Regions from separate parts of the Bacillus sp. FJAT-42376 genome, predicted to be linked through region 2. Evidence: riboswitches for the same ligand, from Rfam matches in the RefSeq annotation. Region 2 holds a riboswitch; the other holds the start of a gene.
What was found. A riboswitch is a leader RNA that binds a small molecule or an ion and turns the genes downstream of it on or off. The one in region 2 is predicted to bind S-adenosylmethionine.
Positions count from the first base shown of each region.

Region 1: another riboswitch for S-adenosylmethionine. It lies ahead of CEF21_RS20050 (alpha/beta hydrolase); the one in region 2 lies ahead of CEF21_RS08795 (methionine biosynthesis PLP-dependent protein).

Region 1 covers NZ_CP033906.1:3,979,351-3,983,562, forward strand. Annotated here, with positions in the region: gene CEF21_RS20030 (aldo/keto reductase) at 1-103, shown strand, start outside; gene CEF21_RS20035 (NAD(P)H-dependent flavin oxidoreductase) at 198-1,259, shown strand; gene CEF21_RS20040 (GNAT family N-acetyltransferase) at 1,256-1,702, shown strand; gene CEF21_RS20045 (histidine phosphatase family protein) at 1,862-2,449, opposite strand; SAM riboswitch class I at 2,583-2,687, shown strand; gene CEF21_RS20050 (alpha/beta hydrolase) at 2,771-3,553, shown strand; gene CEF21_RS20055 (biotin transporter BioY) at 3,550-4,116, opposite strand; gene CEF21_RS20060 (VOC family protein) at 4,190-4,212, opposite strand, start outside.
Region 2 covers NZ_CP033906.1:1,734,817-1,739,028, reverse strand. Annotated here, with positions in the region: gene metC (cystathionine beta-lyase) at 1-471, opposite strand, end outside; gene CEF21_RS08795 (methionine biosynthesis PLP-dependent protein) at 458-1,582, opposite strand; SAM riboswitch class I at 1,667-1,776, opposite strand; gene CEF21_RS08790 (alpha/beta hydrolase) at 2,589-3,308, shown strand; gene CEF21_RS08785 (YjcG family protein) at 3,341-3,859, shown strand; gene CEF21_RS08780 (GNAT family N-acetyltransferase) at 3,859-4,212, shown strand, end outside.

The DNA of each region.
Region 1 (4,212 bases), 2.0 Mb from region 2:
GATTATGCTGACACATGAAGAACTTCAATCTCTGGAGACTATTGCGGAAAGAACAGCAGGCGAACGGTACGATGAACGGGGAATGAGATCAACAAATCGATAAAGAATGTAAGAGGCTGTGATAAGCAGCCTCTATTTTTCCTTTAAATGAAGGATTTCAGCTATTCCATGTCTAAGTTTCACAGGAGAATGGAGGAATGAATATGACTGGATCCTTAATTGAACGTCTCGGAATCCATCACCCTATCATCCAGGCACCAATGGCGGGGGGAATTACAGAAGCCGGGCTCGTACTGGCCGTGTCGCGAACCGGCTGCCTTGGTTCAATCGGGGCCGGGTACATGCCGCCGGAAGAGCTCTCCGCCCTAATTTTAGAAGTAAAAAAAAGAACGGATCTTCCTTATTCTGTCAACCTGTTTATTCCCGAGCAAACAAATGCATCTCCAAGCGAAGTCCAAAATGCGTTTGAGGCACTCCGCCCCCTTAGTGAAGAACTTGATGTCCAGGAAAATCCTCCTTTATCCACTGAACAGACAAACTTTTTTGAAGAGCAGCTCGAAATCATTTTGCGGGAGAAGGTCCCTGTTTGTTCATTTACGTTCGGGATGCCTTCAAAGGAAGCGGTTCACGATTTAAAAAAGAATGGAACTTTTATCATTGGAACCGCTACTTCTGTGATGGAGGCGATTCTTCTCGAAGAACAGGGAATGGATGCAATTGTTGCTCAAGGCAGTGAAGCAGGCGGACATAGAGGGACATTTTCCGGTCCTCCCATTCATCACATGGTAGGGCTGATGTCCCTTGTTCCGCAAATTTGTGATTTTGTCCGGGTCCCGGTGATTGCAGCAGGCGGAATTATGGAAGCAAGAGGATATCGGGCTGCATTGAGCCTTGGCGCTCAAGGGGTTCAAATGGGAACAGCATTTCTGACAACATACGAAAGCAGCGCACATCCTGCATACAAAGAAGCCGTTCTAAACGCACGGGAGGATCAGGTCGTCGTCACTAAAGCATTCTCCGGAAAAGAAGCCCGCGGTATTAAAAATCAGTTCATTTACGAAATGGAAAATGAAACAAGAATCCTACCGTATCCTCTGCAAAATGAAGCAACAAAAAAAATCCGGAAAGCTGCCTTAGAACAAAACGACGCAGAATTCATGTCTTTATGGTGCGGTCAAAGCCCGCGGCTCAGCAGGAGTCAATCCGTACAAGAACTGATCCAATCCATTTTAAACGAATCCAGGGAGGTGACTACATGAACATCGTATTCATAAAAGCGGAGGAAACCGTTCCGCTCCGTCAAAAGGTTCTTAGACCGGGCCAGCCAGTCCGCGAATGCCGCTATGAGGCGGACGAAAAAGAAAACACTTTTCACCTCGGGTGCTATATCGGTGAAACACTCATCAGCATCGCTTCCTTTTACGAGGAGGCTTTCCCTCTTTTAACCGGTTCTTCCCAGTACCGATTAAGAGGAATGGCAACCCTTCCTGAATACCGGAGCATGAAAGCAGGCAGTTCACTTCTTCAAAAAGCGGAGGAAGTACTCTCCGGAAGAAATGCAGATTTATGGTGGTGCAATGCACGGACAACGGTAGAAGAGTACTATCAGAAGCAGGGACTGCAAAAAATCGGCAATGTGTTTGAATTAGAAGGAATTGGACCTCATCAAGTGATGTATAAAAGATTAAAAGGGGCTGTCTGAAAAGTCTCACTTACCAAAAAAGGGAGACGCATTCAAAGCGTGTCCCTTTTTACATTTGCCGTTTAATCCAGATTGATTGAAGCAAAAGAGCGACACTCCTGCGGGACCGGCGTAACAGGTGAGACCCCTCCACGAATGCTTTCTGGACAGCTTCTTTTTTTACTCTATTTCAAAACTCAAATGTTTTGTACAGTTATAAAGACCGCACGACCATTTTGTGTCCTCTAGAATAAGATGAGTAATGGAAGTGTTTTTTAAAGCCTCCAATTCCTCCTCTGCTGGAACAAGCGCCTGCAGCAAATGCCTGATGAAAGAACCGTGGGAAACCACTAAAATATTTTTTTCAGGATGCTTTTCCACAAGATCCTCTGCGAACTCAAGGCCTCTCTTCACTACATCTTCGGAGCGTTCTCTGCCTAAGTCAAGATCTCTCCAGCCAATCCCCCATTTTTCCAGCCGCTCTGCCTCTGTCGTTCCTTCAATCCGCCCTCCGCCTGTTTCGCGGATTCTGTCATCTGTAATAATCTCTAATCCGCCCAGTTTTTCACTGATAAACTCGGCCGTTTGTTTTGCACGCATTAAAGGACTTGAGTATAAAAGGTCCCATTTTTCTTCTTTTAGCCTGTCGGCAAGCATCTCCGCTTCTTTCAGACCTTTTGCATGAAGCGGTATATCAGAGCTTCCCTGTGCTCTTCCTTCCATGTTCCATTCCGTTATTCCATGTCTGATGATCCCAAGCTTCGTCATCGTTCCACTTCCATTCTCCGTTCATTTTTATAATTATAGCTTATTCCATATGCCCGGCATGTACAAGTCTATGTTGACACCATTTATCCGTCATGATACGATTGTAAAACCAAGTAATTTTATAGGATTAATAAATTTATCAAGAGTGAACGAGAGAACTGGCTCTATGACTTCACAGCAACCTCCGATTGGAAAGGTGCTCCCACCAGCAAAGCAAATCTGCTTTGGACGATAAGAAATGGTTTTGCAAACTTTCTTAGCCGCCCGTGCAGAGAAGGTTTTTTTATTTGTCTGTTTACTTATAAAAGGAGGAACGTGCTTATGAAAGAATTGAAACGGGTCATGTCAGGTGCTCAATCATTTTCCATCTCCGGAAGCTCTGAACAAGGTATTCTCTTATGCCACGGCTTCAATGGAACTCCGCAAAGCATGGAGTCGCTGGGAGAAAAATTTGCATCCTTTGGATATTCTGTATATGCTCCGAGACTTTCCGGCCACGGCACCTGCCCGACTGAAATGGAGAGTTGCACGGCGATGGATTGGTATCGTTCTTTGGAAACAGCTTATTCACGCATGAAAAGCCGCTTTTCTAAAGTCTTTGTCGTCGGGCAATCCATGGGAGGAAGTCTTACCTTGAAGCTTGCAGGCAAATTCAGGGAAATGGATGGAATTGCTCTTATAAATGCCGCTCTTGAAGTTCCGGCCTATCAGCATATTACGGAGCAGTCAGGCTTTATAACGGAAGGAAAACCGGATATAAAAGATCAGACAGCAGAAGAAATCACATATAACACGGTTCCGCTGAAAGCCATTTCTGAATTAAAAACGGCCATGAACGAAGCGAAAGCAAAATTAAAGGAGGTCAGCTGTCCTGCCATCGTTTTTTATTCCCCGGAAGACCATGTCGTGCCGGCTGTGTGTTCCCACCAAATCTACCAGATGATTCCCTCATACAGAAAAATGCTGGTTCCTTTGCCGAATTCCTACCATGTAGCATCCATGGATTATGACCAGGATTTAATCGTACGGGAGACCATTCGGTTTTTTTCCAAACAAAAAGAAGCCCATCCAGTTGAAAGGAAGAGCTTCGAGGCATCTTTTTAAGCGGCATGAAAATATTGTTTAAGCAGTTTTGCCTGAACAAGTCTTCTTCTGACCGAAATACCGATCCAGCTGGCAAGTGCAGCTTTAATCAAGCCGACTGCTATAAACGGCCAGACCCCGGCTGCCAGCGCTTGAGTCCAAGAAAGACCGAGGACAATTTTCAGCCAGACCGTTCCAAACCCCAGTGTTACAATCATTCCAATGACATTTGCCAAAAGAGCCCAGGGAAGTGAGAATTTTGTTTTCTCAAGCACGAATCCTGTTATAAATGCCGCGGCAATAAAGCCAATAATATACCCTCCTGTAGGACCCGCCAAAATATGCAGACCGCCTTTGGCCTCCGCAAAAACCGGAAGGCCTGCAGCACCAAGTCCTGCATAAACGATCATAGCCAGTGCACCATACCTGCTCCCTAAAATGGTCGCGGCTATTCCAACCGCTAGTGTCTGTCCGCTGATTGGAACAATTGGAAGGGGAATTTCAATCTGGGCAAATACAGCCGTAATCGCCGCAAACATCCCGCACAAAATCAGCATTCTTAGTTTATTCCTTTGATTCTCCATCACTTGGCCCCCTTTATGTTAACAAACTTTTATTAAATGTTAACATAAGGAGGTAATTTCTGTAACTATTTTTTTACAAGATATAAGTGCCGCCCA
Region 2 (4,212 bases):
ATCGGTAATTTTCAGCAAAGGATTGGATGGAGTCTCCATGTATATGACCTTTGTATTCGGACGGATTTTGGATGCCACGTTATGAAGATCCGTCATATCCACAAACGTATACTCAATGCCAAACCGGCTCAGCACCTCTGTGACCATGCGGTACGTTCCTCCGTATACGTCCTCAGTAACCAGAACATGATCCCCTTTTGACAGCAAAAGGAATGCGGTCGAGATTGCGCTCATTCCGGATGAAAAAGCAAATCCCCGCGTACCGCCCTCAAGGTCGGCAATCGCATTTTCAAGCACTTCTCTCGTCGGGTTCCCGGAGCGTGCGTAATCGTATTTACCGAACTGATCAAAATCGGACTGGTGGAAGGTGGATGATAAGTGGACGGGGACACTGACCCCTCCCGTTTCCTTATCTGTCTTATGGCTATTGTGCAGCAGCTTTGTCTGGATGGACCAATCAGTATTGCTCAATTTTTTCCTCCTCCTTCACAGCCTGGAATGCCTGCTTTAAATCGGCTATCAGATCTTCTGCGTGCTCGATTCCGACCGAGAAGCGCAGAAGCCGGTTACAGACACCGTTTGCCGTACGTATTTCTTCCGGTATATCCATATGCGTTTGAGTGGCTGGATACGTCATTAAACTCTCAACCCCGCCTAAACTTTCAGCGAAGGTGATCGTTTTCAACTGTTTCAAAAAAGGATTCACCCATTCCTCTTTCGCGATCCGGAACGACAGCATGCCTCCCCGGCCCGGGTAAAGCACATCGGTTACCTCCGGGGCTTCTTCCAGGAATCCGGCTATTTCAGCTGCATTCTGTTCATGCTGCCTCATCCGAAGCGCGAGCGTTTTTAACCCCCTGATCAATAGCCACGAATCAAACGGTGCGAGAACCGCGCCGATCGCATTATGATGGGAAGCGAGTTCCGCACAAAGCTCCTGCCCTTTCGCTACCACGATCCCGGCAAGGAGATCATTGTGTCCCCCGAGGTATTTAGTCGCACTGTGGATGACAATGTCCGCTCCGCTCTTAATCGGCTGCTGAATAACCGGTGTGTAGAACGTGTTGTCCACGATCAAAAGCAAACCATGGCGCTTCGCTACTTCAGCCACCGCTGCAATGTCTGCCTCCTGCATAAGCGGATTCGTCGGTGTCTCCAGAAAAATCGCTTTTGTATTTGGCAGAATCCGGGCCTCTGTATCCCCCAGGTCAGTAAACGTATCATATTGGAAAGTTAAGCCGTATTTCCGCCATTCCTGTTCAAACAGCCGGTACGTTCCTCCATAAATATCGGAGGAAACAATCAAATCATCTCCGGTTTTAAACAGGGCCATAATCGTTTGGATCGCGCCCATTCCAGAGCTGAAAGCAAAGCCCTGATCTCCCCCTTCAAGGTCAGCCAGTGCTTTCTCGGCAATGGCACGGGTCGGATTGCCGGTCCGGATGTAATCAAAACCGGTCGATTCCCCAATGCCAGCGTGCCGGTAAGCAGTCGTTAAATAGATAGGAGGATTGACAGCGCCCGTGGTCTGTTCACTGCGGTTTCCAATTTGAGCCAGAATCGTTTCTGTATGTTTTGTCATTTTTACACCCTCGTTTCTGAAAAATAGAAATTCAAAAAGCCTTCCTCTAAAATAAGAAGAAGGCTTGTCGCTGAACAGTTCTTCTTCTCATCTCCCAAGCTCGCTTGCTGGATTTAGCACCTTGGCACGCATAAAGCGTTCTGCCGGTTGCTGAGGTTTCGCAGGGCCAGTCCCTCCACCTCTCTGGATAAGAATAAATAATCGGAAATATATGAATTTTGTATAACCTTAACGCAATTCTATGAATTTGACAAGCCTTTCATGCAAACTTTCCCCATTTTCTCCGCAACAGCATTTTTTGCCGAATCATGATAAAATAAGTGGAAGCGAATACAAATTAAAAGCGGAGGGCGCTTGCCCAGCCGTGAGAGACGGTGGAGCTTCTGACCGAAGGGCGCTTTTTGCCCTGACAGAAGAAGCGAAGCGGCCGAACGGCTAGCGCCCGGAGCTAGACGCAAAAACTCAGTACAAACATCTTATCCGTTATACTCCTAAAGCGGAGGCGCTTTTAGGAAGGATGTTCTGCTAAGTGCGCGGCGTCCTGCCGCAACGCAGAACTGACCTGCCTCCTGCAGGCCCCCGACAAGCATAAGACAATCAGCCGGAGAAAGGCGTTTTTCCTTTCGCAGGTTGAGTGGCTTATGACCTCGAGGGGCTAGGCGCCGGAGCTAGACGCAAAAACTTAGTACAAACACTTATCCGTTATACTCCTAAAGCGTAGGGCGCTTGCCCAGCCGTGAAAGACGGTGGAGCTTCTGACAGAAGGGCGCTTTTTGCCCTGACAGAAGAAGCGAAGCGGCCGAACGGCTAGCGGCCGGAGCTAGACGCAAAAACTTAGTACAAACATCTTATCCGTCATATTCCAAATGCGCAGGGCGCTTCTAGTATAGAAGTTCTGCTAAAAGCGCGGCGTCCTGTCCTGCAGCCCCAAAGAAGCAAACGGCCGGAGCCAGGCGCAGAATCGGATTCTAATCATGATCAATCTATTCATCTGGAGGATTTAACTGTGGAGAAGCAAACTGGAGTCGTTAAAGAATCGTCTTTTTTCTCAGAAGCATTGAACGAAGAATTGACTGTCCTTACATACTTGCCGAAAAACTACTCCCCGCTGTATAAATACAGCTTGCTCATTGCGCAGGATGGACAGGATTATTTCAGGCTCGGGCGCATTGCCCGGCAATATGAAGCACTGCTTGAAAACGGCGATGCGGAAAACCTGATCATTGTCGGAATTCCATATCAGAATGTTCAGGACCGGCGGGCTAAGTACCATCCGGACGGAGAAAAGTTCTCTGCCTATAAACGCTTTCTTGCCCATGAACTTGTCCCTTTTCTAGACAGAGAGTTTCCAACTTACCAGGTTGGACAGGGGCGGGCGCTGATCGGGGATTCTCTCGCAGCGACCATTGGTTTTATGACAGCCCTCGACTATCCGAGTATATTTGGTAAAATAATTATGCAGTCACCTTATGTAGATGATCAAGTGCTCAAGGCGGCCGAGGCAGCTGCAAGTGCTGATATGACCATCTATCATCAGATCGGCAAAAAAGAAACAGAAGTCAAAACGACTGCGGGCAAGGTGGAGAATTTCATCGAACCCAATCGCTTATTGCAAAAAGCGATCGAAAAAAAAGGATTTCCCTACACATATGAAGAATTTGATGGGGACCACACATGGACACATTGGCAGCCTTTGCTTCCAAAGGCGCTTAAAGCCATGTTTTAATTAAATCATCCTTACTACTGGAGGGAACCTAAATGAAATATGGAATTGTCTTATTCCCGGCTAAAAAACTTCAAGATCTGGCGAATTCCTATCGAAAACGCTATGACCCTCACTATGCACTCATTCCGCCGCATTTGACGCTTAAGGCTCCGTTTGAAGCGTCGGATGAAGAAATTAAGGCGATTTCCAAAGAACTACGATCTCTTGCCAACGGCCACAGTCCGATTAAGCTGGAAGTGCAGAAAATCAGTTCTTTTTCACCGGTTAACAATGTTATTTACCTGAAGGTAGAGCCAACAGATGAACTGATGGACCTTCACGCCGCGCTGCATTCCGGTTCCCTTGATTCCAAGCCTGAGTATTCTTTTGTCCCTCACATTACGATTGGCCAAAAGCTTTCCGATGCGGAGATGGCGGATGTTTTAGGACAGCTGAAAATGCAGGAAAATCATCACATCGAACTGATTGACCGTTTCCATCTGCTGTACCAGCTTGAAAACGGTGCCTGGACGGTTTATGAAACGTTTATCCTTGAAAAAGGAGAACTCTAATGCACGCAAAAGTTGTCCAAACGGAAAAAGAAATGCAGGATGCCTTCTCAATCCGGATGAAGGTATTTGTAGAAGAACAGCAAGTGCCTGCAGAGGAAGAAGTGGACGAAAATGAAGAAACATCGGTCCATGTCGTTCTATACGACGAAAGCGAGCCGGTCGGCACAGGCAGAATTCGTGAAGTAGACGGATACGGCAAGCTTGAACGCATCTGCATCCTCCCTTCCCACCGAGGAAAAGGCGCAGGCAGTCTGATTATGAAGGAGCTTGAAATTGTTGCTGCTCCCAACATTGAGAAATTCAAACTGAATGCCCAGACGCAAGCCATACCTTTTTACGAAAAGCTTGGGTAT